2 regions of the Clostridium sp. CTA-7 genome follow, and region 1 is predicted to be linked to the other one. Evidence: predicted binding sites of a transcription regulator. Region 1 holds the regulator's gene; the other holds the start of a gene.
What was found. The regulator HrcA, encoded in region 1, represses chaperone genes, less so after heat shock. The targets are predictions, from matches to a motif close to TGTTAGCACTCNNNNNNNNNGAGTGCTAACA.
Positions count from the first base shown of each region.

Region 2: groES (co-chaperone GroES) is a predicted target of HrcA. The motif match lies at 3,265-3,295, and genes of this name have one in related genera.

Region 1 covers NZ_BAAAAV010000002.1:404,866-421,788, forward strand. The annotation lists gene spoVAD (stage V sporulation protein AD) at 1-218, shown strand, start outside; gene spoVAE (stage V sporulation protein AE) at 234-590, shown strand; gene ACYUEX_RS04945 (P-type ATPase) at 766-3,261, shown strand; gene ACYUEX_RS04950 (ComEC/Rec2 family competence protein) at 3,287-4,975, shown strand; gene holA (DNA polymerase III subunit delta) at 4,992-6,023, shown strand; gene rpsT (30S ribosomal protein S20) at 6,069-6,332, opposite strand; gene gpr (GPR endopeptidase) at 6,508-7,482, shown strand; gene ACYUEX_RS04970 (stage II sporulation protein P) at 7,560-8,678, shown strand; gene ACYUEX_RS04975 (hypothetical protein) at 8,741-9,232, shown strand; gene lepA (translation elongation factor 4) at 9,357-11,162, shown strand; gene ACYUEX_RS04985 (patatin-like phospholipase family protein) at 11,296-12,207, opposite strand; gene ACYUEX_RS04990 (hypothetical protein) at 12,374-12,643, shown strand; gene hemW (radical SAM family heme chaperone HemW) at 12,763-13,896, shown strand; gene hrcA (heat-inducible transcriptional repressor HrcA) at 14,086-15,117, shown strand; gene grpE (nucleotide exchange factor GrpE) at 15,136-15,753, shown strand; gene dnaK (molecular chaperone DnaK) at 15,812-16,923, shown strand, end outside.
Region 2 covers NZ_BAAAAV010000001.1:532-17,454, forward strand. The annotation lists gene ACYUEX_RS00010 (class II D-tagatose-bisphosphate aldolase non-catalytic subunit) at 1-1,106, shown strand, start outside; gene ACYUEX_RS00015 (4Fe-4S dicluster domain-containing protein) at 1,284-2,774, shown strand; gene groES (co-chaperone GroES) at 3,338-3,622, shown strand; gene groL (chaperonin GroEL) at 3,637-5,262, shown strand; gene ACYUEX_RS00030 (type IV pilin protein) at 5,576-5,992, shown strand; gene ACYUEX_RS00035 (prepilin peptidase) at 6,117-6,866, shown strand; gene ACYUEX_RS00040 (GspE/PulE family protein) at 6,995-8,686, shown strand; gene ACYUEX_RS00045 (type II secretion system F family protein) at 8,703-9,905, shown strand; gene ACYUEX_RS00050 (prepilin-type N-terminal cleavage/methylation domain-containing protein) at 10,201-10,638, shown strand; gene pilM (type IV pilus assembly protein PilM) at 10,743-11,945, shown strand; gene ACYUEX_RS00060 (PilN domain-containing protein) at 11,959-12,507, shown strand; gene ACYUEX_RS00065 (hypothetical protein) at 12,509-13,771, shown strand; gene ACYUEX_RS00070 (type IV pilus modification PilV family protein) at 13,781-14,695, shown strand; gene ACYUEX_RS00075 (hypothetical protein) at 14,718-16,781, shown strand; gene ACYUEX_RS00080 (PilW family protein) at 16,796-16,923, shown strand, end outside.

The DNA of each region.
Region 1 (16,923 bases):
TTGATGATGACATTCAAAATACAGATTCAGGTGGAAGTGGTTGTGGATGCTCTGCCGTAGTTTCTTCAGGGTGTTTCTATAAAAAGTTAATGAGAAAAGAAATAAAAAATCTATTGTTAATTTCTACAGGAGCATTAATGAGTACAACTTCATCACTACAAGGTGAAAGTATTCCAGGAATTGCACATGCAGTAGCTATAGAGTTTAAAGAAGAATAGAAGGGAGAAACTAATATGGAATATGTAAGCGCCTTTATTGTAGGCGGAATAATATGTGTAATAGGTCAAATACTTATGGATACAACTAAGTTAACTCCAGCAAGAATATTAGTAATTTTCGTAACAGTAGGAACTATATTAGGCGCATTCGGTATATATGATAAATTAGTTGCTATAGGAGGAGCAGGGGCTACAGTACCTTTACCTGGCTTTGGGAATACTCTTGCTAAGGGAGCGTTAAAAGCTGTAGATGAAAAAGGATTAATTGGTGCTTTTATTGGAGGCATAACAGGAACAGCAGCAGGTATAACGGCAGCAATTTTCTTTGGATATATAATGGCCTTAATATTTAATCCAAAAACAAAGTCTTAATATATAATTATAGAAAATATTGCAAATTAATACTTTAAAAAATTAACCTAACAACTTATACTATAAGATGTTAGGTTTTTTATTATAGAAAATTAAGTAGAAAAGATGATATAATTAAAATAAGTATAAAAATAATAGGAATAAATGGCGGATTTTTGAAATAGGGAGGGGAATAATGAAAAAGTACTACGGAAATACCTGGTTAAAAGTAGTTGAATTATTAGAGAGCAATATTTATAAAGGTCTTTACCAATATGATTGTGATATTAGAAAAAGTGAGAACGGAGATAATAAAATTTATTTACCATATTCTAGAGGAAAAGTAAAATTAATATTAGATATATTTAAACAAAAGTATCTATATGTATTCTTAGCATTTATAATTTTCTTTTTACTAAACAAATTTAATATTATGGCAATATTAACAATACTATTATTATTACTTAATTTAGGTTTAAAATTTCATCATGAATTATCTAAGGAAAAAGAGATAGAGATTTTACAAAATCTAAATACATCACAAGTATTAGTTTTAAGAGAAGGTGTTGAGAGATTAATAGAAGCTGAGGATTTAGTTACTGGAGATATAGTATATTTTAGAAAAAATTCATTAATTGCAGCAGATATTAGAATTATAGAAAGTGAAAATATTAAGGTTGATGAAAGAAGTATAACTGGAGATAAATTCTTAAAAGATAAATATTCTGTTAAGTTAGATGGTGAGGTTACATCTATAGGAGATATAAATAATATGCTTTTTAGAGGCTCTTTAGTAAAAGAAGGTTCTGGAAAAGGTATTGTTGTAGAAACAGGTAATAACACTCAATTAGGTAAATTAATTAGAATAATAGATAATTCAAAAAGTAAAAAAGATATTACTATAAATAAAATAGAAGAAATGATATTTAAAATAGGATTATGCTTAATTCTGATACAGACTATCTTAGCTGCTATATTTCCAGGGAAATTAATAGAGAAAAAACAGCTATTTGCACAGGGGATATTTGCTATAATTTGCATATTTATACCTCTAATAATAACATACTACGGAAAATATATAAAAAATAAAATGTTAGAAGATGAAATTGAGTTAACTAATTTTTCCTCTTTGGATTTAGTTGATAATTTAAAAATAATATTTTTAGATAAAGTAGGAACCATAACAAAAAAGGAATTATACTTAGATAAACTTTATACAAATGAACAAATATATAATGCTAATTCAATAGAGAAAAGTGATATAAATATAAAAAGGCTTTTAGATATATCTATTCTTTGTAATAATGCAAAATATAATAATGAAAATAATTGGTCTAAGGGAGATATGTTTGAAATTTCATATGTAAAATATGGAGTTGAAAACTCAATTTTTAAGGCGAATTTAGAGAATAAGAATAGAAGAAAGTTTGAAATGCCAAGAGATTCTAATAAGAATATGGTAACAACAGTAAACAAAAATAGAAATGGTTATAGAGCAAATAGTAGAGGAAATTTAGAAACTATATTAAGTTCTTGTACTCATATTCTTATTAATGGAATAGAAAAAGAACTTACTTCAGAAGATATAATAAAAATTAAGCTTGCAGATTTAAACTTTTCTAAAGAAGGGCTAATAACAGAAGGCTTTGCTTATAGAAGCTTTAGCTACGAGCCGTCAGAACATGAAAATGTAGAAAGTAACTTAGTTTTTGTTGGAATTATGGCATTAGCAAATCCTTTAGTTGATGAAGTTGCTGATGAAATTCAATATCTTATAGATAATGAAGTTTTACCAATAATATTCACTGATGATAATAAAATTTCAGCAGAAGTACTAGGAAGGAAAATAGGACTTATATCTTCTTCAGAGCAAATATCATCAGGAGTTGAATTAGATTCATTAAGTAACGATGAGATACTTAAGGTTGTATCTAAAACAAGAATTTTCTGTAAGCTTAATCCAGAACAAAAACATAAAATAGTGTCTTTATATAATATGGATGAATATAAGTTTGCGATAGAGGGAGAAACATTAGGCGATATTTCTCTTATAAGCCTAGCTCAAATTGGGATAGTAAAAGGAAAAATATCAATGCTCTTAAAGAAAATAGGAGATATATATACTGAGAAAAGTAGTATTAAAGCATTTCTTAAGTTAAAAGAGGAACATAAAGAAGTAGAAAATGGAATAAATAAAGGTGTGAGTATATATGTTTTAACAATATTAACAGAAATAGCATTTTTTAATGCAAAGTACTTTTTTACAAACGGAGTTGGAGTAGATGAATACTTTATAATACTAATGAATTTCGTACTTCTTTCACCTATAATACTTATAAACATGATATATGGGAATGTTAATTTAAGAGGTAAAAAATTAGTTATAAAAGGTATTTTATTTTCTATTATTCCTGTAGTAGCAAGTTATTTTATAAAGGATAATTATGATGTTATAGGATTTTTATTGATAGGTATTATGCTTATAATTGATACATTAGTTAATAGTAAAATCTTTAAAAGAGGAAGATACAAAGGGATAAAACTATTTTTAATATCTATTTTAATTTATATAGCATCTATATTCTTATTAATCTTCTTACAGGGATTTTCTTATTCCATTTTAGTAATTATTGTAATATTTTGGTTAATGATTATTTTCTTATTAGGAGATATAATTATAAAAAAATGGTAAAACTTATTAAATGAGGTGATGCCATTTGAATTATGAAGAAAAGATAAATATACTACCATATATATTTTTAATCTTTATTCTATCTACTTATATATTTACGCTTTCATATAAAAACAAGTGGCTAGCAATATTAATTGCTAGCTGCTTTTTTATAATACTCATATATAAAGCTGAACTTAATTTTTCAATTATAATGCTGATATTTTTCTTTATACCAATAGTAAATAATATTCATTATAATGATATAGATATAATAGGAAATGAAGAAGTTAGAATAACATCAATAAACTCATACGGAGCAATAGGAGAAGTAAAGGGGAGAAAAGCATATTTATCTGGCAATATAAAGGGTATTAGTTTAGGAGATAAGCTTATATTAAACAGTGATTTTAAAAAAGAATTAAATAGAGAAAAAGGTATAATTGGGGAATATAAAGTTAAGAGTTTTAAAAAATTAGATATAGATTTAAAGGCTAGAATATATAAACTAAGAGAGAAGATATTTGATATATTAAAAGAAAAACTTGGCTATAGAAGAGCTGCTATAGTAACATCAATATCATTTGGCTATACTGAGTTTCTTGATAGAGAAGACAAAGAAAATATGAAAAGTCTAGGAGTGCTTCATGCTATATCTGTATCTGGTCTTCATATGGTACTAGTTTATTCAATATTAAAAAGAATATTTGGAGAAAAAATAGCTCCATTTATTTCAATAATATATGTGATATTTACAGGGGCAGCCTTATCGACAGTAAGAGCATATATAATGATGTTGTGTATGACCTTTGCAACACCACTAAAAAGAAATTATAACCCACTTGCAGCATTATCTATTTCTGGAATCATAATAACTTTATTTAAGCCTTATAGTATCTTTGAAGTAGGATTTCAGTTAAGCTTTTTAGCGACTCTTGGAATAATATTATTTAATAAGACTCTAAATAAAAAGTTATATAAAATACCTAAATTCTTAAGAGAAGGAATAGCTATATGTATATCATCACAAGTTTTTACATTTCCAATATTGGTAGGTTGCTTTAGGGAATTTTCATTAGGATTTTTATTAGGTAATTTAATATTATTACCACTAATTAATATAGTTGTAGTATTAGGAAATATACTAGCTTTAGTAATGAACTTTGAAATATTATTTAATTATATTGCTTTTTTAACTTATTATGTGACTATGTTTATAGATATAGCAACTGAATGGTTACTTAATATAACACCTAATTATATATATCTAAATGAAATTATAAATATAAGTTATATGATTATGTTAATTACAGTATATTTTTATAAAAAAGGATATAAAAAGGTGATATACTTTCCTACAGTTATACTAATGTATTATTACATGCTAATATATAGCCCGTTTCCTAAAATTGAATATTTTAAAGAAGGCGCTATTTCATTAAGTTACAAAGGAGAAAGAGCTGTATTTGGATTAAAAAGTGGTATAGATTTAGAGAAAATTAAATTAATCACTTTATCTAAAAATGCATATAAGGATTTTAATAATATAAATATAAGTAGTGAATTTAAAATATTAAAATATAATAAGGATATAGTGCTAAAAGGAAAATATAAGACCTATTTAATCAAGACATCAACAGGGAAAAATACTACTGATTATGATATAATAGATTTTAAATCAGGAAATTACAATAAAATAATTTTACTGAAAAATAAGGTTTTAGTATTAGATTAAGGGAAGGTAGATTATATTGATAGATTTTGATGCACTAGAAGGGGAAATAAAGAAAAACAAAATAGATAATTCATATATTTTTTGTGGATTAGATGAAGAACTTATAAAAGAAGGAATAAATTTAATTGTAAATAATGCTGTAGATAAATCACTTTTGGATCTTAATTATATAAGATTAGATGGTATAACTACAAGTTTTGATGATATTATAAATGCTTGTGAAACTATGCCCTTTATGGGAGAGAAAAAGGTAGTAGTTGTGTATAGAGCAGCTTTTCTAAAAGATAAATCAGATAGTTCGGGAACAAAAATTTATAATGAACTACTTAAATATTTAAAAGATATACCTCCATATACAGTTCTTATTATGTACTATTTGTTTAATGATAAGAGGGATAATCCAAGAAAAAATAATAGGATTAAGTCTTTAGATAAAGTATCTAAAGTTGTACATTTTGATAGACTTAAAAAAGATAGATACTATAAAAAAGTAGAAGAAGTATTTAAGTCATATGGAAAAGAAATAGGCAAAATAGAAGCAAGATATTTTGCAGAGAAAGTTCAAAATAATTTTGATATTATTAAAAGAGAAGCAGATAAAATTATTTCTTATACTGAAGGCAAAAAAATAACTAAGAATGACATAGATAAATTAATAATTAATTCCAGTGAAGATGATATATTCGATTTAGTAGATTTAATATCTCAAAGAAAAGTCGAAAGAGCCATTGATTTGTTAGATGAGTTATTATTAAAGAATGATCAACATATGCTAATTATAACTAATATAGAAAATAACTTTAAAAGATTATATGAGATTAAGATACTAAGTAAAAATGGATATGATGTTAATAGCTTGGCTAGTAAGTATAAATTGCCTACATTTGTATGTGAAAAGATTATTAGTCAATGTAATAAATTTACTGTGAATCAATTACAAAAATTAATGGAAATTTGTTTAGAAACAGAAAACAAATTAAAGTCATCAGGAGTTGACAAGACCATGGAAATGGAGTTTATGCTTTTTAATATATTTATGGTAAAGTAATTATGTAAAATAATAGCCGGTCCAAAGGACCGGCTTCTTATTTGATTACGCCATAGCGTTTAACTTTGCAGCTAATCTTGATTTCTTTCTAGCTACCATGTTCTTGTGACATACTCCTTTTTGAGCTGCCATATCTAATGCCTTAACAGCCTTAGGGAAAAGAACCTTAGCTTCTTCTGCATTGTTTGCAGTAACAGCTGTTTCAAACTTCTTTATAGCAGTTTTTAAAGCTGATTTAATCATTCTGTTTTGAGAAGTTTTAGCTTCTGTAACTTTAATTCTCTTTTTTGCTGATTTAATATTTGCCATTCCAAATTCACCCCCTTAATAATTTTATAGGGTCTCTTTGCAGTTTTGGGGAAATCTGCGTTCGAGTTCGTTTTTAACATACTAGATTATATCATTGAAAGTTTATAAGTTCAAGTATTAAATTATAACATTAAGGAAAAATAAGAAAGAGGTAAAAAAGTTTGGAGGTATTTTTATGGTAAATGTAAGAACAGATTTAGCTATAGAAGCAAAAGATATGTACACAAAGGAAAATAAAAGAGAGTTAGATGGAGTAATTGTAGAAGAAGAACAAGAGGAGGATATAAAAATAACTACAGTAACAATAGAAAGCGATGAAGCAGGAAAAGAACTTGGCAAACCAAAGGGAAATTACATAACTATAGATTTTCCTGAATTCACACATTATGATGGAGAATCTATGGATAAGGTATCAAAAGTTGTGGATAATGTATTAAAAAGATTAGTTAATATGCCAGAAGAAAAAACAGCCCTAGTTGTAGGTCTTGGAAACTGGAAAGTAACTCCAGACGCTTTAGGACCTAAAGTAACAGAGAAGATCATGGTAACGAGGCATTTAAAACAAGTGATGCCAGATGCAATAGATGATTCTGTAAGACCTGTTTGTTGCATATCACCAGGTGTTTTGGGTATTACAGGAATAGAAACAGGGGAAATAGTAAAATCCTTAGTAGATAAAATTAAACCAGACTTAGTTATATGTATAGATGCTTTAGGATCAAGAAAGTTAGAGAGAGTAAATAGAACTATACAAATAAGTGATACAGGAATTTCACCAGGAGCAGGAGTTGGAAACCATAGGATGAAAATAAATGAGGAAGTATTAGGAGTAAAAGTTATTGCAATTGGAGTTCCAACTGTAGTTCATGCTTCAACAATAGCAAATGATACTATAGATTTATTATTAGATGAGCTTATAAGTAAAGCCGAAACAGGAAAAGAGTTTTATAACATGTTGAAGTCAGTAGACAAAGCTGAAAAAAGCAATTTAGTAAAAGAAATATTAGATCCATTTGTAGGAGATTTAATGGTAACTCCAAAGGATGTAGATGCTGTAATTGAATCATTATCTAAAATAATAGCAAATGGAATAAATATGGCTGTACAACCCAATTTAGATATGGAAGATATAAATAAATTTATGAATTAATTAAATAATTTTAATAAAAGTATTAATAATTATGTAACTCCCCTAATATAAATATTATAGAGAAGGGGGAGTTGCCGTTGTATTCATTAAGACAAACTATGCCTAATAAAGAAAAAGCGAAGGGCTTTAGAGGAAAATCTTCCTCCACAAAGTTCAATTTTAATATGGGATATATAATTATCATATTAGGAGTTGTAGTGTTTTTTGCAAGATCTATTGGCGTGATAAATAAATATAATGAAAGAGGTGGATATGCATATGTCCAACTTTTGAATTATGGAATGCCTCTTGTGAAAACTCAAGCGTATGATGAAACAAATTATAGTGAAAATAAAATATCAATTAAAAAAGTTGCATTAGAAGCTTTAGGGTTAAGCAATATAAATGCAGCAGATATAATAGGAAATCAAATAGCTTTATTTAATGATAGTAGCCTAGTAGAAAATGATATGGGTAAGCATCTACCAATACTAAAACCATTTAAGCTTAATGATACTAGCATTACTAAAATGACATCAGAGGAGATAGCAGAGTTAAATAAAGTAAGCCCAGCTTATGATTCAAGTTTAAAGAGAGCCTTGGATAATAGTAAGACAAGAGTTCTTATATTCCATACACATACAACAGAAAACTATTCAGAATCATCTTTAGACACAACAGAGAGCGATTGCAATGTTGTTGGGGTTGGAGAAGTTTTAGCTAAAGAGTTAGAAGAAGGATATGGAATATCAGTAATACATGATAAAACAAATCATAGCGTTGTATATAATGATAGCTATAAGAGATCTAATGAAACTTTAAAAAAATATTTAAATGAATATGGAGACTTTGATCTAATAATTGATTTGCATAGAGATGGTGTAGATGGAGCTAAAGCAGCTACACTTAAAAATTCATATACTATTAATTTAAATGATCAAAATTTAGCGAAAATGATGTTTGTAATAGGTGAAAATAGTGCGACTTACGAATCAAATAAAGCGTTAACAGATGAGCTAAATGGAATTGCAAATAAATTATTCCCAGGACTTATGAAACCTACTTATGTTTATGAAATTGCAGCAACTTCAATTAATCAAGGATTAAGTAAAAATTCTTTATTAATAGAGTTTGGATCAAATGTAAATGCTTCTCAAGAAGCTAGATTAAGTGCAAAATATATGGCAAGAATATTAGCAGAGCATCTAAATAGATAATTGAATAAAATTTAGTAAATATGAGCATCCTTATAGATATTAAAAAACTAGGGGGTGCTCTTTTGTTTAATAAAAAAGTTTTAATTGGAACAGTAATATTTTTTTTAGTAGTATTTATTGGTTTTATACAAATTAATATAGTAAATACTAGAGCTTTATCACCAATAGGTAATGGAGAAGATAACTATGAAATAGTTAAAGAAGAATTTGGAGAAGATTTTGAAGAGTTTATAAAAGATAATGCAGAAGTTAAAATATATAAATCAAATGATGAAAATGAAAGTCCAACTATAAAAATAGGTGAAAAAGATCTTAGGATAAATACTAATAATCCTATAACTAATAAATTTTATATGTTAGGTAGTAGTATATACAATTCCTTTACTAGTATAAAGAATAAAATTAATGGGAAAATAAAAGGGAATAATGATGAAAATAAAAATAGTGAAGAAAAGAATAGTAATAATGAAAATAGTTCAATAAATACCAATAAAGATAAGCTGGATAATATAGTAGATGATTTTTTGGAAAATCAAGTTAACTATAGTAATTAACATATATTCATAACTTCACATTTATATTGACATATATCATATCCTTTATGATATAATTTACCTTGATTTAATTATAATGGGGGTGAAGTGACTATTAGCTTAAAATAAGGTAATAGTTTTATATATGAGTAGTAATAGACAAAAACATATTAGAAATTTTTCAATAGTTGCCCATATAGATCATGGGAAGTCAACCCTAGCCGATAGATTATTAGAAGCCACAGGAACTCTTACACAAAGAGAAATGGAAGAGCAAATTCTTGATAATATGGAAATAGAAAGAGAAAGAGGAATAACTATAAAGTCTCAAGCTGCAAGACTTATATATAGAAGAGAAGATGGAGAGGAATATATATTAAATTTAATAGATACTCCAGGACACGTAGATTTTACATATGAGGTTTCAAGAAGCTTAGCTGCATGTGAAGGCGCGGTTTTAGTAGTTGATGCTACTCAAGGTGTTCAAGCACAAACTTTAGCCAATTGTTATTTAGCATTAAATAATGACTTAGAAATAGCACCAGTAATAAATAAAGTTGATTTACAGTCTGCAAGACCTGATGAAGTTAAACAAGAAATAGAAGATATTATAGGAATAGAGGCAGAAGATGCTCCAATGATATCTGCAAAAACTGGTTTAAATATAGGTGATGTTTTAGAAACAGTAGTAGCAAAAGTACCAGCACCAGATGGAGATGAAGATGCACCTCTTAAAGCACTAATATTTGACTCTTATTATGATAGTTATAAAGGTGTTGTTTCTTATGTAAGAATTTTTGATGGAGTAGTTAAGCCTGGAACTAAGATTAAGTTAATGGCTACTAATAAGGTTTATGAAGTAACAGAAGTCGGAGTATTTACTCCTAAGACTTTACCAATATCTGAATTAAGAGCTGGAGATGTTGGGTATATTGCTGCATCCATTAAAAATGTAAGGGATGCAAGAGTTGGTGATACTATAACAGAAGCTGATAGACCAATAAAAGAAGCATTACCCGGATATAAACCTGCAGTTCCAATGGTTTATTCAGGTATTTACCCTGTAGATGGAGCAAAATATCAAGAATTAAAGGACGCATTAGAAAAACTTCAAATAAATGACGCTGCTTTAAGTTTTGAGCCAGAAACATCTATAGCTTTAGGATTTGGTTTTAGATGTGGATTTTTAGGTTTATTACATATGGAGATAATTCAAGAGAGAATTGAAAGAGAATTCAACTTAGATATTATTACAACAGCTCCATCAGTAATATATAAGGTAATAAGAACTAATGGAGAAGTAATAGAACTTACTAACCCAACCAATCTTCCAGAAGCTACAGAAATAGAGTATATGGAAGAACCTATAGTTAAAGCAAGTATAATAGCACCATCTGATTATGTTGGAGCTGTAATGGAATTATGTCAAGAAAGAAGAGGAACTTTCATTGATATGCAATATTTGGAAGAAACAAGAGTTTCAATTAATTATGATATACCTTTAAATGAAATAGTATATGATTTCTTTGATACATTAAAATCTAGAACAAGAGGATATGCATCATTAGACTATGAATTTAAAGGATATACACAAACTGAATTAGTTAAGCTTGATATAATGTTAAATGGAGATGTTGTAGATGCCTTATCTATGATAGTTCCAAGAGAAAAAGCATATGAAAAAGGAAGAGGAATAGCTGAAAAGCTAAAAGAAATAATTCCAAGACAAATGTTTGAAGTTCCAATTCAAGCAGCAGTTGGATCAAAAATAATAGCTAGAGAAACAGTTAAGGCAATGAGAAAAGATGTTCTAGCTAAATGTTATGGCGGAGATATATCAAGAAAGAAGAAACTATTAGAAAAGCAAAAAGAAGGAAAGAAGAGAATGAGGCAAGTGGGATCAGTTGAGATACCACAAGAAGCATTTATGGCAGTACTTAAAGTAGATTAATAAATTTAAATATCAAAAAGGCTAAGCTCAATTAAAGAGACTTAGCCTTTTTCGTAGATAACTATAAGAGTAAGGTGGTAATATTATACTTTATTATATTAAAAATAGTATTGTTTGTTCATGAAATATAAAACTATTTTAAATATATATTTTCTATATAAGAATATAGTGTTGATAAATCATAATTACTTGCAATTGATTTTAAATAAGGAATAAATCTATAGTTATCCATTTCTATAAACTTAGAGACTCTAGGATTTATTCTAAAATAATTAGATTTTAGAAACTCCTTACAATACATATTTTCTAAATCAGACATACCATCCATAAGAAGTGATAATAAAGGTGATTTCATCTTAGTAAATGGATGAAAAGACCATTGTAATATTCCCCATTTTTCTGTTTTTCCCTTAATTCTTTCAGGACTATCACCAGTACCTATAGAAAGTAGTCTTATTTGTTTAAAATCATAGGTATTACCAAATGCTGAAAGGGTAGCTAATAATGAAATAGCAGTAGGTGAGTTAGCAATTACTCCACCATCTATAAAGTCCTTGTATGATGGAAAGTATGTAGGAGCAGCTGAACTTGCTAGTATTACATCCTTAACACTAAAGTCAGAAGTTGAATTTTTAGAAAGATTATTAAAAAAAACTGGCTCCCAAGATGGTTTATTAACTCCCTTTACATCAAAAGCAGGAATGAAAATATATTTCTTTAAATCACTTATTTTAAGATTATCGCTAAAATAATTTGAAATAATATTTTTTAAGTTAGTATTACTAAATTTTGGCCTAATTAAATTAAAGTGAGATGGTGAAAATATTTTTTTTGCTACAGGAATGCTATACAAGTTGTTTAAATCTTTAATAGAGATATTATTAGCTAAGAGAGCAGCTATTATTGAGCCTGTAGAAGTACCAGTAAACAAATCTATTTCATCTAAAAAGCCAGGATATTTATGACAAACTCTAGAGAGAATTTCAACGCTTAAAGCTCCTTTAATACCACCACCATCAAATGCAAGTATCTTAAAAGTTTTCAAAATAAATGCTCCTCATAAATTAATATATAATTAATTTATTCCAAATTATTTTTATTGCTAGTTATATTTATAAATAAAATTCTTTACTTAATAAATATATTTTGTAATTAAATTTTAGAATTATAAATATATATAAATTGTATAAAATTTTAGGTGAGGTGGATTTATGTTAGAGGCTAATTTAAGAGATATAAAAAAGAAAGGGAAAACTTTAAGGAATTTAGGAATGGTAACAGGTACTCTTAAAAGAAAGAATGGAGAAATATGTTTAATATCAATGATTGGACATAAGCTAGAAACATATCTTTTAAGAAATGGTTTAAAATCAAAAATTCAAATGAATTTTGAAAACAATATAATAAATACAAGAATAGATAGAGTTCAAAAAGATGTAATATTTCATAATGTAATCAATATAGATTTAGTAGAAGTATAGAAAATAGGAGAATAGATTAACATGTTTAATCTATTCTCCTATTTTTAGCTTTAAATTTTTGTTTAGTTATGTATAATAGCAATAAAGAGAAATTTAGTTATAGAAAGAGTGATAATAAAATGAAAAATTTAAAGGAAATATCCCTTTATATACATATACCTTTTTGCAAACAAAAATGTTTTTACTGTGATTTTCCATCATATGCTTCAATAGATTATCTTAAGGATGATTATGTAGAAGCATTGTGCAAAGAAATAAATGAAAAAGTAAAGGATTATAAAATAAAAAGTATATTTATAGGTGGAGGAACTCCATCATATTTAGAAACGCATCAAATATATAATTTACTAAAAACAATAAGTAACCTTAACTTAAATAAAGATATAGAGTTTACAATGGAGTGTAATCCAGGTACCTTAGATGAAGAGAAATTAAAAACTATGATAAATGGCGGAGTAAATAGAATAAGTATGGGGTTACAAGCTGTTCAAAATTCTTTATTAAAAGATATAGGAAGGATACATAATTTTAAGCAGTTTGAAGAAAATTTCAAATTAGTTAGAAAGGTTGGATTTAAGAATATAAATGTAGACTTGATGTTTGGATTACCAAACCAAAGTGTAGATGAATGGATAGAATCATTAGAAACTATAGCAAAATTACAACCAGAGCATATATCGTCATATAGCCTAATTGTAGAAGAAGGTACACCGTTTTATAAACTTTGGGAAAGGAATAAATTAATACTTCCATCAGAAGAAGAAGAAAGAAGTATGTATTCAATTACTAAGGAAATATTAAAAGAGTATGAATATAATCAATATGAAATATCAAATTACTCTAGAAGGAGATATGAATGTATTCATAACAAGGTTTATTGGAAATGTGAAGAGTATTTAGGAGTTGGTTCAGCCTCAAGTTCGTTTATAAATGGAAAAAGGATAAAGAATATAGAAGATGTAAAATCTTATATAGAAAAGATTAATAAAGGAGAATCTATTGTTGAGGAAGAGTTTCAAAACTCACAAAAGGATGATATGGAAGAATATATGTTTATGGGACTAAGAATGATGGAGGGAATAAATATAATTAAATTCAAAGAAGAATTTGAAATAGATATTAACAGTATATATAAAGATGTTATAGATAAAAATATAAATAAAGGACTGCTTACATTAGAGAATAATAAATTAAGGCTCACTGAAAAGGGAGTGGAGTTATCAAATGGTGTTATGAGTGATTTTATATTATAAAATGGTTTATATAGAAAAATTAAGAATGTAATAGAAAAATTAAGAAAAATAATAATAATTTAATATATTGAAATTATATTATTTAATTTATACTTTTATGAAATTGACAAAAAAGCTAATAAGGAATATATTGATATTGTAGTCATTAGCACTCAGTAATAATGAGTGCTAACAGATAGAGGTGATGTTATGGCTATTGATGAAAGAAAAATAAAAATACTTCAGGCTATCATTAATGACTATATCATGACAGGTGAACCTGTTGGTTCAAGAACAATAGCTAAGAAATATGATTTAGGAGTTGGGTCAGCTACAATAAGAAATGAAATGGCTGATCTAGAAGATATGGGGTATCTAGAACAACCACATACATCTGCAGGTAGAATACCTTCAAATAAGGGGTATAGACTATATGTAGATAAGCTAATGGAAACTGGAAGGTTAACTCGCGAAGAGGAACTAAAAATTAAGGAGTACATTATAAATTCAGCAATGTATGAGGTTGATAAGATAGTTAAGAAAGCTTGCTCATTGTTATCAGAGCTTACTAATTTAACTACAGTAGTGCAAACTCCATCTGTAAGAAGTAGTTATATAAAATCTATTCAATTACTTACTATTGACAGTCATAATTTGGTTTCAGTTATAGTAGCAGACAGTGGAGTTATTAAGAATCACAGAATAAGGGTAAATAATATGCCAAGGCCTGAAACTATTCAAATGATAAATGAAGTCTTAAATTTAAGGCTAAAAAATTTAACAATTGAAGAAATTAACTTAGAAGTAATAAACAATCTTAGAATGGAATTGAAGGGTTTTGATGAAGTTTTTAATGGAATACTGCCAGCTTTATATGAAACCTTGAAAGAAGCAAATAATACAGAAGTATTTGTTGAAGGTACAACAAATATATTTAACTATCCAGAATACAACAATATTGAGAAAGCAAAAGAAATCCTTTCTCTTATAAATGATAAGGATAGTTTAATAGATTTGATAGAGCCGGGTAATGATATTACCATTAGAATAGGCGAGGAAAATTATTTTCCTGAAGCTAAAGATTGCTCTATAATATCTGCTGAATACTCTTTAGATGGTAGACCAATAGGAAAAATAGGACTAATTGGACCAAAAAGAATAAATTATTCAAAGGTTATTGCCATTATGGGGCAAGTTATGAAAGAGTTAAATAAAAGCCTAAGAAATCAAATTATAGAATAAAAGAGATGAGGTGTTGTTGTGGAAGATAACAGAGAAGTGAGAGAAGATTTAAAAGATGAAGCAATTGAAACAGAAAAAAATGAAGATATAAATTCTACTGTTGAAGCAGAGGCAGATGAATCTTCAGATGATATAGTTGAAGAAATCTTAGAAGAAAAAAATGATAAGGAAAATGAGCTAGATATTATGAGAAAATTAAAAGACGAAAATAAAAAACTAAGTAACGAGCTAGATTCTTTAAAAGAAAGATTGCTTAGAATATCAGCCGAATATGAAAACTATAGAAAAAGAACAACTAAAGAAAAAGAAGGTATTTATACAGATGCTTGTACAGATGTATTAAAAGAAATGATACCAGTATTAGATAATTTAGAGAGAGCTATAGCAGTAGATGGAAACGTAGATGATTTAAAAAAGGGTATTGAAATGACTATAAAAGGATTTAAGAACTCTTTTGAAAAATTAGGTGTTGAAGAAATAGATTCAACTGGAGAGTTTGATCCAAATCTTCATCAAGCGGTTATGCATATAGAAGATGAAAATTTTGAAAAGAATTCTATAGCTGAAGTATTCCAAAAGGGATATAAAAGAGGAGATAAAGTAATTAGATATACAGTAGTAAAAGTAGCTAATTAATATTGATATAAACAAGTCTATAAATTGAAAAGATATAGTTTTTAGGAGGAAATAAATTATGGGAAAAATAATAGGAATTGATTTAGGAACAACAAACTCATGTGTAGCTGTTATGGAAGGTGGAGAACCAGTAGTAATAAGCAACTCAGAAGGAGCAAGAACTACACCTTCAGTAGTTTCATTCCAAGCAAATGGAGAAAGATTAGTAGGTCAAGTAGCTAAAAGACAGGCAATTACAAATCCTGATAAGACAATAATATCAATTAAAAGACATATGGGAACAAACTATAAAGTTGATATAGATGGAAAAGATCACTCACCACAAGAAATATCAGCAATGGTACTTCAAAAAATTAAAGCTGATGCAGAAGCTTATTTAGGAGAGTCAGTAACTCAAGCTGTTATAACAGTTCCTGCGTACTTTAATGATTCTGAAAGACAAGCAACTAAAGATGCTGGTAAAATAGCAGGTTTAGAAGTTTTAAGAATAATAAATGAACCTACAGCTGCAGCTTTAGCATATGGTTTAGATAAAATGGATACTAACCAAAAGATATTTGTTTATGATTTAGGTGGTGGTACATTTGACGTATCTATCCTAGAATTAGGAGATGGAGTATTTGAGGTTTTATCAACAAACGGAGATACCAAGCTAGGTGGAGATGACTTCGACCAAAGAATTATGGATCACATAGCAGATACATTTAAGGCTGAAAATGGAATAGATTTAAGAAGTGATAAGATGGCACTTCAAAGATTAAAAGAAGCTGCTGAAAAGGCTAAGATTGAATTATCATCATCAATGCAAACTAACATTAACTTACCATTTATAACAGCTGATGCAACAGGTCCAAAGCATATTGATATGAATTTAACTAGAGCTAAATTTAATGAGTTAACTCATGACTTAGTTCAAAGATCAATAGAGCCAATGAAGAAAGCATTATCAGATGCAAATCTTTCATTAAGCGATATAAATAAAATAATATTAGTTGGTGGATCTACAAGAATTCCAGCTGTTGTAGAAGCAGTTAAGAACTTTACTGGAAAAGAACCATCAAAGGGAGTAAATCCAGATGAATGTGTTGCTGTTGGTGCAGCTATTCAAGCAGGTGTATTAACAGGAGAAGTTAAGGATGTATTATTATTAGATGTTACTCCATTAACATT
Region 2 (16,923 bases), on a different contig from region 1:
AGTATATTTATAAAATAGCTGAAGAAGTAGGATTCCCAAAAGAAAGAATAATCTTAGGGGGAGACCATTTAGGACCATTAACTTGGAAAAATATAGATCCGAGAGAAGCTATGGAAAATGCTAAGAATTTAATTAGAGAATATGTTTTAGCTGGATTTACTAAAATTCATCTAGACACTAGCATGCCTTTAAGAGGTGATATTGAAAATGGTTTATTTGACGATAGTTTAATAGCAAATAGAGCATCTGTATTATGTAAAATAGCAGAAGAAGCATATTTAGAGTTAAAAGAAAAAGATGAAGATGCCATTCATCCAGTTTATATAATAGGTAGTGAAGTTCCTATACCAGGTGGAGCGCAAGTAGAAGAAGAGGAAGAAGGTCCTAAAGTAACTAGCGTAGAAGGCTTTAAGAACACTGTAGAAACATTTAAAGTAGCTTTTGAAAGCTTTGGAGTAGGAGAAGCATGGCAATATGTAATAGGTGTTGTTGTTCAACCAGGAGTTGAGTTTAGTAGTGATTATGTATGGAAATATAATAGGGAAGAAGCTAAAGAGCTAATAGATGCACTAAAGGATTATCCTCAATTAATATTTGAAGCTCACTCAACAGATTATCAAACTCCAAAAGCATTAAGAGAAATGGTAGAAGATGGATTTATAATATTAAAAGTTGGACCAGCATTAACTTTTGGTTTTAGAGAAGGTATATTTGCATTAAATCTTATAGAAAATGAATTATTAAGATATAATCCAGATGTAGAGTTGTCTAATTTTATTGAAATATTAGACTTTAGTATGCTTAAAGAAACTAAAGACTGGATAAATCACTATTCAGGAACAGGAGATAAAATTAAGCTAGAAAGAAAATATAGTTTATCTGATAGAGCTAGATACTATATGCCAAAGGATGAGGTAAACTTTGCTTTAGAAAAATTAATGAGCAATTTAGAAGGTATAGAAATACCTATGACTATTATAAGTCAATTTATGCATGAACAATATAAAAAGGTTAGGGATGGAATATTAAATCCAACAGCAGAGGATTTATTAAAAGATAGAATAGGTGAATATATAGACGACTATTTATATGCTGTTGAAGAATAAGAAAAAGACTTTCTAATATAAATTATTTTTAATAAAGGACATGCACTTAGACATGTCCTTTATAATTACCAAGACAGTTTTCTGAATATTTAGAATAAAGCTAATTGGAATTAATTAACTGTTATAATAGTATTGGGGAATATTGGTTTAAATTTATTTATATAGGAGGATTTTGGTATGTTTCAATTTGAAACTCAGTTAAAAAAGCTTAAGCATGAGGTTTTGACAGAAGTAGCTAAGTTGGCTAAGGAAGGTAATCTAACAACAGAATCAATAGAAAAAATTCCTTATGAGATTATAAAAGGGGAAACAGCTATGTATAGATGCTGTGTATATAAGGAAAGAGCTATTGTTTTAGAGAGAGCAAAATTAGCAGCAGGGTATTTAGCTAATGGAGATAATATAGATGATGAATTTGTTGATATTAAAGAGGACGATCAAATAATATATGTTATTGAAGCTGCCTGTGATAGATGTCCTATAAATAAATATAGTGTTACAGATTCTTGTAGAAACTGTTTAGCTCACAAATGTAATGAAGCTTGTAATTTTAATGCGATAACTTACGTAGCTGGAAGAGCATATATAAATCAAGAAATTTGCAAGGAATGTGGAATGTGTAAAAAAGCATGCCCTTATAATGCTATTGCAGAAGTTATGAGACCATGTAAAAGAGTATGTCCTACGGGTGCTTTAGATATAGATCCAGATGATAGAAGAGCTATGATAAAAGAAGAAACATGTGTTAATTGTGGAAGCTGCATGAGTGCATGCCCCTTTGGTGCTATTTCAGATAAGAGCTTGATAGTTCCAATATCAAAGAGACTAGCAAGAGGTAGAAAGATGTATGCAGTAGTTGCTCCAGCTATAACAGGACAATTTGGGGCGAAAATATCATATGGACAAATTAAAAATGCAATTAAAAAGCTAGGATTTGTAGATATGATAGAAGCAGCTTGTGGAGCAGATGCAGTAACTGTACATGAAAGTAGTGAATTTATAGAAAGATTAGAAGAAGGTCAAAATTACATGACAAATTCCTGCTGTCCTGGTTTTCTAAGTTATGTGGAAAAAATGTTTCCTACAGAAGTTGAAAAGATATCAGGAACTGTGTCACCAATGATTGCAACAGCAAGATTTATAAAGCATAATGATCCAGATGCAAAGGTTGTATTTATAGGGCCATGTACTGCTAAAAAAAGCGAAGCAGTTAGAGAGTCAGTAAAGGATGCTGTTGACTATGTTATAACTTTTGAAGAGCTTTTAGCTTTATTTAGTGCTTTTGATATAGAAGTTGAAAAGTGTGAAGATACTATAGTTGATGATGCATCAATATATGGAAGAGGATTTGGAGCTCATGGTGGGTTAACAGCTGCTATAGAAAATTATATAAGAAGTCAAGGATTAGAAGTTAACTTTAATCCTGTTAAAGTATCTGGCGGAATAGAAATAAAGAAAACTATGACTATGGCTAAAATAGGAAAACTGCAAGGAAACTTTATTGAAGGTATGATGTGCGAAGGAGGATGTATAAATGGTGCAGGAGCACTAGTTACTCCTTTTAAATCTAAAGGTATTTTTAATAAAATAAATGCACAAGCAACTAAAAAGTCAGTTATAGATAATGATAATCTTGATGAGTATAAGAATATAGACTTAGAAAGATAAATTAAATATAAAAATATAAATTAGTTAATATATACGAGGTTTTTATATGATAATAACATTTTACGTTATATGATATAAACCTCGTTATATTATATTTTAAAATATTATGTACTTATAAGATATATTACGAGAGTGGTAGCCATATTCTAACTAGTAAAGCTAAAATTCACAGATTTTGATATTGAGCATAAGATAGCATTAGTGTTTTTATTATCCATTTTTTAATATATTTTCTTATATATTTTTTAATATAAGTGTAACAATGATAGATACAATTTATTGGATGTTTTTGAAGTATTATGTAAAAGAAACAAATTCAAATATAATCATTATTAAATAATATATGGACATATATGAAATTAAAAGAAAATAAGTAAAAGAGTGAGGAAATATAAAATAATTAATGAAAAGTGGTAATATTTATTATATACAGGGTAATAATATATGAAGTAGCGTTTGAAAAAATCAAAGCAAAACATTATTATAAAGTTATTAGCACTTGAATATGATGAGTGCTAATAAAGAGAATTATTATTAGAGGTATAAATAGGAGGGATTTTTTTATGAACATTAAACCACTAGCAGATAGAGTAGTAATAAAGAAGTTAGAAGCAGAAGAAACAACTAAGAGTGGAATAGTTTTAACAGGAACTGCAAAAGAAAGACCACAAGAAGCAGAAGTTGTAGCAGTCGGACCAGGAGCTATAGTAGATGGAAATAGAATAGCTATGGAAGTAAGAGTCGGAGATAAAGTACTTTATTCAAAATATGCAGGTACAGAAGTTAAAGTTGATGGAGAAGAATATACTATTTTAAAACAAGATGATATCTTGGCAATAGTTGAATAAGGGAGGAATTAATTATGGCAAAAATGATTAAGTTTAGTGAAGATGCAAGAAGATCAATGCAAATTGGTGTTGATACACTAGCAGATACAGTTAAGGTAACTTTAGGACCAAAGGGAAGAAACGTAGTTTTAGATAAAAAATTTGGATCACCACTTATTACTAACGATGGAGTTTCTATAGCAAGAGAAATAGAACTTGAAGATCCATATGAAAACATGGGAGCTCAATTAGTTAAGGAAGTAGCAACTAAAACTAATGATGTTGCAGGGGATGGTACTACAACAGCAACTCTTTTAGCACAAGCTATAATAAGAGAAGGTTTAAAAAATGTAACAGCAGGAGCAAATCCAATACTAATTAGAAATGGTATAAGAATGGCAGTAGATAAAGCTGTTGAAGAAATAAAAAACATTTCAAAGCCAGTTAATGGAAAAGAAGATATAGCTAGAGTCGCAGCAATATCAGCAGATGATGAAGAAGTAGGTAAATTAATTTCTGATGCTATGGAAAAAGTAGGAAATGAAGGCGTTATAACTGTTGAAGAATCAAAGTCAATGGGAACAGAATTAGATGTAGTTGAAGGTATGCAATTTGATAGAGGATATGTATCAGCATACATGGTAACAGATACTGAAAAAATGGAAGCTGTTTTAGATAACCCATTAATTCTTATAGCGGATAAAAAGATTTCAAACATTCAAGAGTTACTTCCAATCTTAGAACAAATAGTTCAATCAGGAAGAAAACTACTTATTATAGCTGAAGATGTTGAAGGCGATGCAATGACTACATTAGTAGTTAATAGATTAAGAGGAACCTTCACATGTGTAGCTGTAAAAGCACCAGGTTTTGGAGATAGAAGAAAAGAAATGCTTCAAGATATAGCTATATTAACAGGTGGAACAGTTATATCAGAAGAACTTGGTATAGACATAAAAGAAGTAAATGTTGATATGCTTGGACAATGCGAAAGTATTAAGGTTACAAAGGAAAATACTACAATAGTTAATGGAAAAGGAAGTAGCGAAGCTATTAAAGAAAGAGTAGCGCAAATAAAAGCTCAAGTTGAAGAAACAACTTCAGAATTTGATAAAGAAAAATTAACTGAAAGATTAGCAAAGCTTGCAGGTGGAGTTGCAGTAATTAAGGTTGGAGCAGCAACAGAAACAGAGTTAAAAGAAAAGAAATTAAGAATTGAAGATGCTTTAGCAGCAACAAAGGCAGCTGTTGAAGAAGGTATAGTACCAGGTGGTGGAGCTGCTTATGTAAATATAATAAATAAAGTGGCAGAGATAACTTCAGATGTATCAGATACACAAGTTGGTATAAATATAATAGTAAGATCTTTAGAAGAACCAATGAGACAAATAGCAACTAATGCAGGAGTTGAAGGTTCAGTTATTATAGAAAATGTTAAAAATAAAGAAGTTGGAATGGGCTATGATGCATTACAAGGAAATTACACTAATATGATTAAAGCTGGTATAGTAGATCCAACTAAGGTTACAAGATCAGCTCTTCAAAATGCAGCATCAGTAGCATCAACATTCTTAACTACAGAAGCTGCAGTAGTTGACATTCCTCAAAAAGAAACTCCAATGCCAGGAGCACCAGGAATGGGAATGGACGGAATGTATTAAAATTCTAATCTATAGAGAACTTAGATTTCTAAGTTCTCTATTTTTTTATTCTTTAGGGAATTATAAAAATTTTATTCTGTAGATAAATTTTTATAATTTCCTTCCTTCAGTTTTCAAGTGGACATATGTAAGTTTGCCTTGAATTGGAGAGAAGTGACGGAATAAGTAAACTTATATATATCCACTTTTTTATTGATTTTAAGTGTATTATAATATTATAATCTATACAGTAGGAATTAATTATATGAATTAAAAAAATCTTAAAGTAAATAATATTATAATAGTTTTTAAAATCATACTTGGAGGTACTGATATGAATAATAATTATAATACGAGGAAAAAGAAGAAAAAATATGGTTTTACTATAATTGAAATAATAACAGTACTAGTTGTAATAGGAATATTAGCGGGTATATTAGTACCTAATTTTAATAAATATATAGTTGACTCTAAAAAGGTGGAAGTAAAATCAATTATAAGAGAGTTTGTCATGGCAGTAGAAACAGCTGAAATAAGTGATAAAATTAAGTTTTCAAATAGTGATTCTGTAGCAAGTATACTAAGTGAAAGTGGAGAAAAGGCAAAATCTATAAATAAGTACATAAGCAATTCAGATGACTTAAATAGAATAAATAACTTAAATATAGAGGATGCAAAAAAGATAGCTAATTATGAAAAGGATTTTGAGATAGATAAAAAAGGGAATTTTTTAAGAATAATAGAAAAATGATTAAAGCCGAGATTAAAATATCTTGGCTTAATTTATTTTTTATAAATTTATATATCTAAAGGAATATATTAACATTATGTAGAATTAAAACTAGGTCAACTTCACAAATTTAAGGAGGATAATTATGGAATTATTTGTATTTATAATAGGGTTATGTATAGGGAGCTTTTTAAATGTATGTATATATAGAATTCAAAGAGAGGAGTCTATAGCTTTTCCAGCTTCTCATTGTACCAATTGTGGATATGAACTAAAATGGATTGATTTAATCCCTATAGTTAGTTATTTATTTTTAAAGGGAAAATGTAGAAAGTGTAGTGAAAAAATATCATTAAAATATCCTTTAGTAGAATTATTAAATGGTTTTTTATATATTTTATTATTTATTAAATATGGATTAGGATTAAATTTTATATTTTTTAGTTTGTTAGTTTCTCTGCTAATTGTTATTTCATTTATAGATTTAGAAAGTAAATATGTATATTCATCTACAACAATATTTGGTGTAGTCTTAGGAGCTATTTATATATTAATAGCATGGTATATTGGCCATATAAATATTTTAAATAATTTATTTGGAGGTATTTTAGGTTTTGGAATTATATATCTAATAGTTATAATTACGAAGGGGATGGGAGAAGGAGATGCTGAAATAGCAGGAGTTTGTGGCTTATTTCTAGGAGTAAAAGGTGTTTTAACAACATTGTTTATAGCTATACTATTAGGAGGAATAGTGGCTTCACTAATACTTTTATTTAAGTTGAAAGATAAGAAAGCAGAAATTGCCTTTGGACCATATATAGCTATTGCTACTATTATATATATGTTTTTAGGGAATGAGTTATTGTCATTATATTTAAAATTTTTTTGGTGAAAAGTAAGTTAAATTAAAATTAATATTCTGATTGCAAAAGGAAGAAAGCTATATTAATATTAAAATATGAGGTAAATGGACAAAAAAGGAAATTTTTTTTAGAAGGAAATTAAATTTAGGGGGAGCTTATGGCTATAGTTCAAAAGAAAAGATTAGGGGATATTTTAGTAGCAGCAGATAAGATAACTCCTTTTCAGCTTCAAAGTGCGCTAAAATCTCAAAAAATTTTAGGTAAAAAATTAGGAGAAGTTTTAATTGAAGGCGGAATTGTTTCCGAAGAAGACATTATAGATGCCATAGAAACACAAACTGGAATAAAAAAAGTAGATTTAAACGATATAAATTTCGACAAAAAAGCTATTAAGATAGTACCTCAAAATTTATGTGATAAGTATAATTTAATAGCATTTGGCTTTGAAGAAGATAAAATAATGGTAGCACTTTCTGATCCATTAAATATTTTTGCTATAGATGATATTTCTATATCTACAGGCTTAGATGTAAAGGTGTTTATTGCACCCAAAAATGATATAAAAAAATTCGTTCAAATAAACTATAGTAGCGAAGAAGTAAGTAAAGCAGCAGAAGAACTTCTAAAAGAAGCATTAGAGTCAAAAAGTATAGCTTTAGATATAGAAGAACTTGATGATGTAAAAAATGCTCCAGTTGTAAAAATGATAGAGCAATTATTTAGAAACTCAGTTGAAATGAGAGCATCAGATATACATATAGAACCATATGAAAAGGAAATAAGAATAAGATATAGAATAGATGGAGAACTTACTACAATAAATACTTTAGGGATAGAAAGCTTAGCACCATTAGTGACTAGAATAAAAATTCTTGCAGGACTAAATATAGCTGAGAAAAGACTTCCACAAGATGGAAGAATAATAACTAAAGTTGGAAATGCGGAAGTAGATCTTAGAGTATCTATCCTTCCAATTGTAAGTGGTGAAAAAATAGTTATAAGAATTTTAAATAGAGATAATTATAAGGTTAGCAAAGAAAAGCTTGGTTTAAGTAAAGAAAATCTTAAAAAGCTAGAAAATATAATAGCTAGCCCTAATGGAATAGTCCTAGTAACTGGTCCTACAGGAAGTGGAAAATCAACAACACTTTATACAATTTTAAGTGAACTTAATTCAAACAATGTAAACATAGTTACAATAGAAGATCCAGTTGAATATACATTAAGTGGTGTAAATCAAGTTAATGTGAATACCAAAGCTGGATTAACCTTTGCAAATGGTCTTAGAAGTATATTAAGACAAGACCCAGATATAGTGATGATAGGGGAAGTTAGAGATGAAGAAACTGCACAAATAGCAATTAAAGCAGCTATAACTGGTCACTTAGTTTTAAGTACTCTTCATACTAATGACTCACCATCTTCAATAACTAGATTAGTTGATATGGGAGTTGAACCTTACTTAGTGGCAACATCTATATCAGGGATAATAGCTCAAAGGCTAGTAAAGAAAATATGTCCTAATTGTAAAGAAGAATACATAGCTTCTGATTATGAAAAGATGATATTTAATGGAAAAGATAATGAGCATTTAAAACTATATAGGGGTAAAGGTTGTGGACATTGCAATAATACTGGATACATTGGAAGAATCGGTATATATGAAATAATGGAAATAACAAGAGAGCATAGAGACATAATAAATAAAACTAGAGATTCTAATATTCTTAAAGATATATCGATTAAGCATGGAATGACAACTCTTGCACAAGAGTGTAAAAGGCTAGTTTTAGAAGGAGTAACAACTATAGAGGAACTTGCCACTATAACACTACTAAAGGATATATAAGGGGTGATAAGAAGTTATGAAAATTTTTAAATATAGAGCTATGAAGGCAGATGGAACTAAGATAGAGGGGAAGTTTGAAGGTAGTTCGAAAGAAGAAGTAATAAATATGATAGCTTCAAGTGGATATTATCCTTTAAAGATTGAAGAGGTAGTTGAAAGTAAGTCTATAGAGTTTAAATTTTTAGATAGAATAACAACAAAAGATTTGGCCATTTTATGTAGGCAATTTTATACTATGCTAGATGCAGGAGTTCCTATAACTAATTGTTTAAATATTTTATCTAATGAAATTCCAAATAAAAAATTAAGAGATATACTATCAAAAATTGAGGATGATGTTAAAAAGGGAGAGCTTTTATCAGAATCAATGGCAAAGCATAATAAGGTTTTTCCACAGCTTTTAATAAGTATGGTAGAGTCAGGAGAAGTTAGTGGTAATATAGATGAAATGATGCTTAGAATGTCGGTGCATTTTGAAAAAGAAAATAAAATTAATAATAAGATAAAATCAGCAATGACATATCCAGCTATATTAAGTGTAATTGCTATAGCAGCTGTTGTTTTTATAATGACATTTGTAATGCCAACCTTTATAGAGATGTTTGAAGGAGAAGGAATAACACTTCCTTTAATAACTAGAATCATGCTTGGGACAAGCAGGTTTTTAAGTAATAATTTATTTCTAATATTGATATCGATAATCATTATAGTGTTAATATTTAATATTTACAAAAAAAGTTCAAGTGGGATTTTAAGAATTAGCTATTTAAAGTTAAAGCTTCCTATAATAGGGACATTAAATAAAAAAATAATAGTTTCAAGATTTACAAGAACTTTATCTACTTTAATAGCATCTGGAGTTTCTTTAGTGCACGCTCTTCCAATAGTTGCAGGAGTGCTAGCAAATAAAGTGGCAGAAGATGCCATTTTGAAGGTTAGAGAAAGAGTTGTAAGAGGAGATGGATTAAGTTCACCAATAAGAGAAAATGATATTTTTCCTAAAATGCTATCTTCAATGATAAAAATAGGGGAAGAGTCAGGTTCCTTAGATGACATATTAAACAAAACAGCAGATTTTTATGATGATGAAGTTGAACAATCTATTCAAACAACAACAGCGCTTATAGAACCACTATTAATAGTAGTTATGGGGATAGTTATTGGAGGTATAGTAATTTCAATAATGCTTCCAATGTTTGATATGTACACACAAATGTAGGATTTTGATCTTTTTTCAGCAAGTACTTCTAGCTGCTCGCTATATGTTTACTACACATATTCTATTTATCAGCGACAGTATATTTATAACCATAGTTGGTAAAAATAGGGATATGTAGAATTGAAAAGATGATGTTTTGCTATGTAAAATTTAGGGTTATATAATCGCAAAGCGATTCTAGTTTAAAATTTTTTTAAGGATTTTTCCTTAATTGTATATTATTTTGCTTCGCAAAATATAAATAGGTTTATATTTAAAAATTAATATAAAGCAAAAATAAAAGGAGGATTTTATTATGATTAAAAATGCTAACAACAAAAAGAAAAAGAGAGGGTTTACCTTAATTGAACTTATTATAGTTATAGCTATTATAGCTATATTAGCAGCGCTAGCAATTCCTAAGTTTGGTGAAGTAAGAAAGAATGCAAATGAAAAATCAGATTTAGCAAATGCTAAGACAATAGCAAATGCAGTAAGTTCATTGATTGCAGAAGATAAATTAACATTACCTTCAGCTGCAGATGGAATTACACTTAATAATGAGAGAGAGAATACTACAACTCCAACAGATGCAGATAAGATTGAAGAATATCTTCAAAATGTACCAACACCAAAAAGTGTTTCAGCAGCAGCTAATTTCGTAGTTCAAGTTAAGGCTGACGGTGGAGTAACTGTAAAAGCAGGAACTAAGGAGTTCTTCCCAGAATTAAAAGATGCTACAGCAAAACAATAACAAGAATGTAATATTAATTAAAGAGTAAAATGTAGATGACCTCTGCATTTTACTTCTATTAATTTTTAATTATCAACTATCAACTAAACTCCGGAGGTGAGAAAATGTCACAGGAAAAAAGTAAATTCAATTTATCAAAGCTAAAAGATATAGGAAGTATGGATGTAAAAGATATTGGTAAGCTTTTTAAAAAGGAAAAATCTAATGATGTAAATTCTTCTTATGAAGTAAATAAAGTTGAAAAGAAAATAAGAATTAAGGAAAGAGAAAAATTAGTTTTGTCTATAGATTTAGGAACTAATTATATAAAGCTAGTAGAAGGAAAGTATCAAAAAGGTAAGGTTATTTTAAATAAGGCTATTGAAATTACAACTCCAGAAGGATGTATAGCTGATGGTAAGATAATAAATTCTCAAGGTGTTATAGATGTATTAGATTTTCTAATAAAGGAAAATAACATAAAGGCTAAGGATGTTATATTTACAACTAACTCTTCTTCAATAATAAACAGAGATATTTTAATACCTGTAGTTCAAGAAGAAGAAATGGAGACTGTAATTAGATATGAAATACAACAATATTTACCTATAAACTTAGATGATTATATAATTCAATTTATAGTTTTAGACAAAATTGTTGAGGATTCAGGAGCAAAGCTAAAGGTTAATGTAACTTCTTTTCCAGAAAGAATGGCTATTGCTTATTATAATATAATAAATTCTTTAGATTTAAATCCATATGCATTAGATGTTACTTATAATTCAATAAATAAATTAGCTAATTATTCAGAGTACACATCAAATGATGGACAAGTTATAGGAGGTACTGTTGCTTTTATTGATATGGGAGCAACCTCTATTAGTGTGGCAATATTTAAAAATGGCAAATTAGATTTTACAAGAATGATAAAATCTGGTGGAGATAATATAGATTATGCCCTAAGCCAAAGCTTAAATATGTCAATAAAATCAACAGAATCTATAAAGATAAAGGATGGAAATTTATTAAACATTAAAGAAGATGATATCTCCAATTTAACTATAAAAAAAGCTGTTGATGATATATTAGAAGAGCTAGAAAGAATACTTCAGTTCTATAGCAACAAATCTGGTAATGTAATAAATAAAATATATTTATATGGTGGGACTTCTAATTTAACTAATATAAGTACATATATTCAAAATAGGTTAAATACTAATGTTCATAAAATTGAAGAAATTAGAAATATAGAATTTACATCCAAGGAATTAACTAATGAAAATCTTGGAGAATACTTAAATGCCATAGGCGCAATTATAAGGTTATAAGGAGGAACATTATATGGTAAAAGATATGAATTTTTTTACCCCTTACCAAGGGCAAAAAAAGGAACAAAAAAATAAAAATATTTATGTTTACTCCCTAACAGGCTTTCTAGCAGTTGTTATATTAGGAACCTTAGCTTGGAACAGTACAAGCTTATTTTTACTTAATAGAAAAATTAAGAGCTATAATGAAAAATTAGAGCAAGAAGATATAAAAGAGAAAATTACTAAATGGGATGATATAAGTAGAAAAAGTGATATCTTAAAAAGATATGATATAGAGTTAAATAAAATAGTTGGTGCTTTGAAAACTAGAGAAGTAGTAACTACTAATTTATTAGATAAACTAAGCTCCAGCTTACCAACAGAAGTAACTTTTAATAGCATAAACATAACTAATACAGAAATTTCTATTCAGGCTATTTCAACAAGTAGAGTTGCAATAGGGGAAATAGAGCATAATTTAAAGAAGCTAAATAATATACAAGATGTATATATTGGTGGAATATCAGGGGATGGACAGTATACCTTTGATATAAAATGCGTATTAAAGGATGTTGAGTAGTATGAATATAAGTAAAAGAGAAAAATATTTATTAGGTATTTTAATAACTGTATTAGTGTGCTTTGTTTACTATCAATTTATTTATAAAAATCAAGTTGAAAAGCTAAATGTAAAAAGAAATGAAAAAAATCAAGTTGAGCAAAGATATAATGAAGTAATGGCGGCAATAGCAAAGTTAGACTCAAAAGAAGAGGAACTAAAAATATTAAAATCAACTGTTTTAGATAAATCACAAAAGTTATATCCAACTATTTTACAAGAGAAGATAATAATTGAGATAGACAAGCTTTTAAGTGATAGTGGACTTAAAGGAAATATAGCTTTTAGTCCAATAGAAGTATCACCAGTAGAAAAGATGATATCTAAAGAAGTAAAAAAGCCAGAAAGCTCGTTAAAGCCAATAGCTGATGAATATGATGGAAAAGAAGTTAAAAACATTGAAAATAGTAATTCTAATAACAATACAAGCAATACAACAGAAAATTCTGGACAAGATCAGCAAGAGGTTAAAAATCAAGAAGGTGGAGCAACATCAGAACAACTTAAGGTTGCAATAAACTTCTCAGGAAGCTATGGAAATTTAAAAAAATTCATTGAGTTAGTACAAAACTATGAAAGAAAAGTTGTAATTACAAATATATCAATATCATCAAAATCTCAAGAAGAGTTAACTGGAGTTATGAATTTAGAATTCCATGCAGTTCCTAAGCTCTCAGATACAGATATGGAATATCTAATATGGACATTAAACAATGTATATGGAAAAGAAATTTTATTTAGTAATGGAGCAGCAAGTGGAGCATACTCTTCAACTATAGAAGAGCAAAAAGATAAAAAAGATATTAATGATTTTGCTATGATGCTTAGATCATCATCTTCAGAATTACCTACAGTAACAATAGGAAAGTCTAAAGATGATTCAAGGGAAAGTTATATATACTCAGATAATGATAAAACTGAAGAAGTAGAAATAGTCTTTAATGAAGAAGGAGGAAAAACTTATTATAAATATAAAACTTCATCTTCATATTATCCTAAAGAAAATTCAGAAACAGGTAAAGAGTTTAAGTTAAAATCAGAAAATATAGTTCTTGAAATATTAAGTGAAAAAAGAGTAGGAAGTTCAGATAATTCAGGAATAAAATTAAAAGTTATAAATAATACATCTAAAAAGGTTGAAATAATAGTTAAAGATGACGATTCTTCAAATCCTAGAGTTGCAGTAACAAGTGAAGGTAACACTGTGAATGTTACTAAAAAGTAGGTGTTTAATATGAAAAAAGAAAAACTAAAAGCAAAAAAAGGGATGACATTAATTGAGGTAATCATTAGTGTTACCCTTTTATCAATATTAGTAGTACCTTTATCAGGTTTGGTAATTTCAAGCTTAAAAACTAATAAAGATGCGGAACATAAACAAAAGGCAAGTTACATAGGGCAAAAGGTTTTAGAAGAACTAAAAGCTTATGATGAAATAACATTAAAAGATGATACTGGAGTAAAGTATTTTCAGCTTTTGGATGGAGATAAAATAGAAAAAAAGAGCTTATCAGAGAATAAGTTTATAGGAAGCTTTAAAAGAACTATATATGGAGCTACTTCAGAAGACTCAAGTAAAAATGAAGAATTTTATAAGGTTGATGTTGAGATAACTCAAGATTCTAATTTTAAATATAGCGATACAGATAATTTAGATAAAAATAATGATGCAGACTTTAAGCTTAATTTTTTAAAAAAAGATAATATAAATAAAATAGAATTAGATTCAGATAAAAATAACGTTTCATCAGTTAATGGAGATTTAATAGTTGAGTTAAATAAAGGTTCGAACAACCTAAACTTAAGGGTTTATAGTAAAAATAATAAGAGTCCAATAATAGATACTACAATGAAAGAAGCGATTAATAATAAGGTTCTTTTATATATTAGAAATAGTTTTAGTGAAAATATCAATGTTGATATAAAAAATAATACAGAAGAGTTTATAGAAATACATGTAGTTAAGGAAAATAATTCTTTTGATAAGTTAAATGTAACATCAAGTAAGGGCAATGTGATGCTATATGAAGAAAATGAAATAGAAGAAAGCTTAATTGCAGATATGTATAAGTACAAGGTAACAGTTAAAGACAAAAGTAATAAAGTCTTATTTGAAGGTAACTCAAGCAAAAACATAAATATAAAATAAATTTATTGGTGGTGAATAAGAGGTGAAAAAAAGAAAAAAGAAAAAAGGTTCAACCTTTATGATAGTAGTTATAGTTATGGCAATTATTTTTACAACAGGAACAACAATATTAGCTGTTACAGCCAATGACTATAAAATGAGAATAAATGAAAGTAAGAAGCTTCAAAATCTTTATGAAGCAGATTCAGGTCTGGATATAGTAGAAAACATAATAATAAAAACCTCACAAGAAGCCATAAAATATGCAGATAATGAAGTTAAAAAAGAATTCACTAATACAAAGGAAGAAGATAGACGAAAGGAAAATTTAAATAAATTATTTAAAGAAAAATTCTATGAATTTCTATCTAAAAAAGAGACTTTAAATTTAAAAGGTAACTCAAAGGAAGTGTATATTTTAGAATATTTAATAACAAGTAAGAAATATATAAAATCTATATCTAATGATGCTATGGAGTACACTTCAAGTGGAATAGATCCTAATATAATAATAGAAATACCTGAAGGCGGGTATGTTGTAAATAAGAGTGGAAATATTATAGATAATATTAAAGTAAAAGTTAATTCTACTTTTGAAACAAAAGAAGGAACACTTAGAAATAAAAAAACAGTTTCTACAGAATTTACAGTAAAGGCACCAGATTATAATTCGGAAATAACTAGTATAAATATATACCCTGTATTTGATGGTAAAGCGATAACAGCAGATGGAAATATGACTGTTTCAGAAGGTAACCTTGATATAAAAGGGGATATATGGATAAAAGGTAATCCTAGCAATTTAGATAATCCAGCATTTACTTTTGATAAATATAATGGTGGAATAAGCTTAGAAAATACAAAGTTTAATATTGATGGAAATATATACACGGCTAATACTTTTCATTTGAAAAATAAAGTAGAAAAAGAATCATCTGTAAATGAAAATATATATGCAAGAAATATTTATGTAGGAAAATCTATAAATTCAACCATTTCAGAGAGTAATAATATTTCTTTTGAAAAAGACGTAGTTGTAAATAATGACTTAGCATTAAATGCTATAAAAAGTAGTATATTGATTAAAAATAATTTTTATGGAATTAATGATAAGACAACAGAAGTGGATACAGCTGAAAAAGCATTAAATTCAAGTAGTATTATCGTAAATGATCTAAGTAATACATCTAAAATAACAGTAGATAAGGATTCTTATATTATGGGAGTTGCATATCTAAATGCAACTGATGATAAAGGTAATAAATATCAAACTGGTGAATCTATAGCAGTAAAAGGGAACTATTTAGCTTATACAGATGTAAATAATTTAGGTAGTAATGTTACTTTAAAATATTATAACCCACTTCATTTATTAGAAAGTATCAATGGAGATAAGTCAGCAAATATGAAGGCTAAATATTTTGAAGACTATTATTCTAAGTCTAATGATTATTCTTTAAAACAAGGGGGAGTAAATCTTAATGGGAATATACATTCAGTAGGGGCAAGCATTAAGATGGATGGTACTATTCAAAAAGCAAATATAAGTAAAGAAGATTTAGACGTAATAAATAATCAAAAAAGTGAATTTGCAAGAAATGTATTTGCTATGGGGGATTCTACAGGTTTTAAGGATTTATATGACGGGAAAACCGTTGTTAGAACTGTTAATAATCAAATAGATTTTAATAAAGTAAGAGATATTCAAAATAATGCATTTGATGAAAAGGAAGGATCAGTTATTTTAATAGGAGATAAACAAAATCTCGTAATAGAAAATAATAAAATAAATGGACAAGCATCACAAAAAATAAACAAAGGTTTAATAGTAACAAATGGAGATATAACCATAGAAGGTGAATTTGATTTCACTGGAAACATAATAACTACAGGAAATATTAATTTTAAAGACAATGGAACTAAGAAAATTACTTATAGTCCTCAAGTTGTAAGAAATGTACTATCTAGTAATTATGATGTTTTAAAGGATATATTTAAAACTAAAGAAAGTATAAGTAAGGGTGAGGAGATAAAAGTTAATGCATCTTCAGAATTATATAATACAGATAGTTTTCTAAAAAAATCTTTATGGAGAATTGTTAAATAAAAGAGGTGGAATTATTGAAAACAAAAGCAAAAGGATTTACTTTACTAGAACTTACAATAACCTTAAGCTTAACAGTTTTAGTTTTAGGAGTAGTTTATACATTTTTCTTTAGTAATAGCAAAACCTTAACTACTACAGAAAT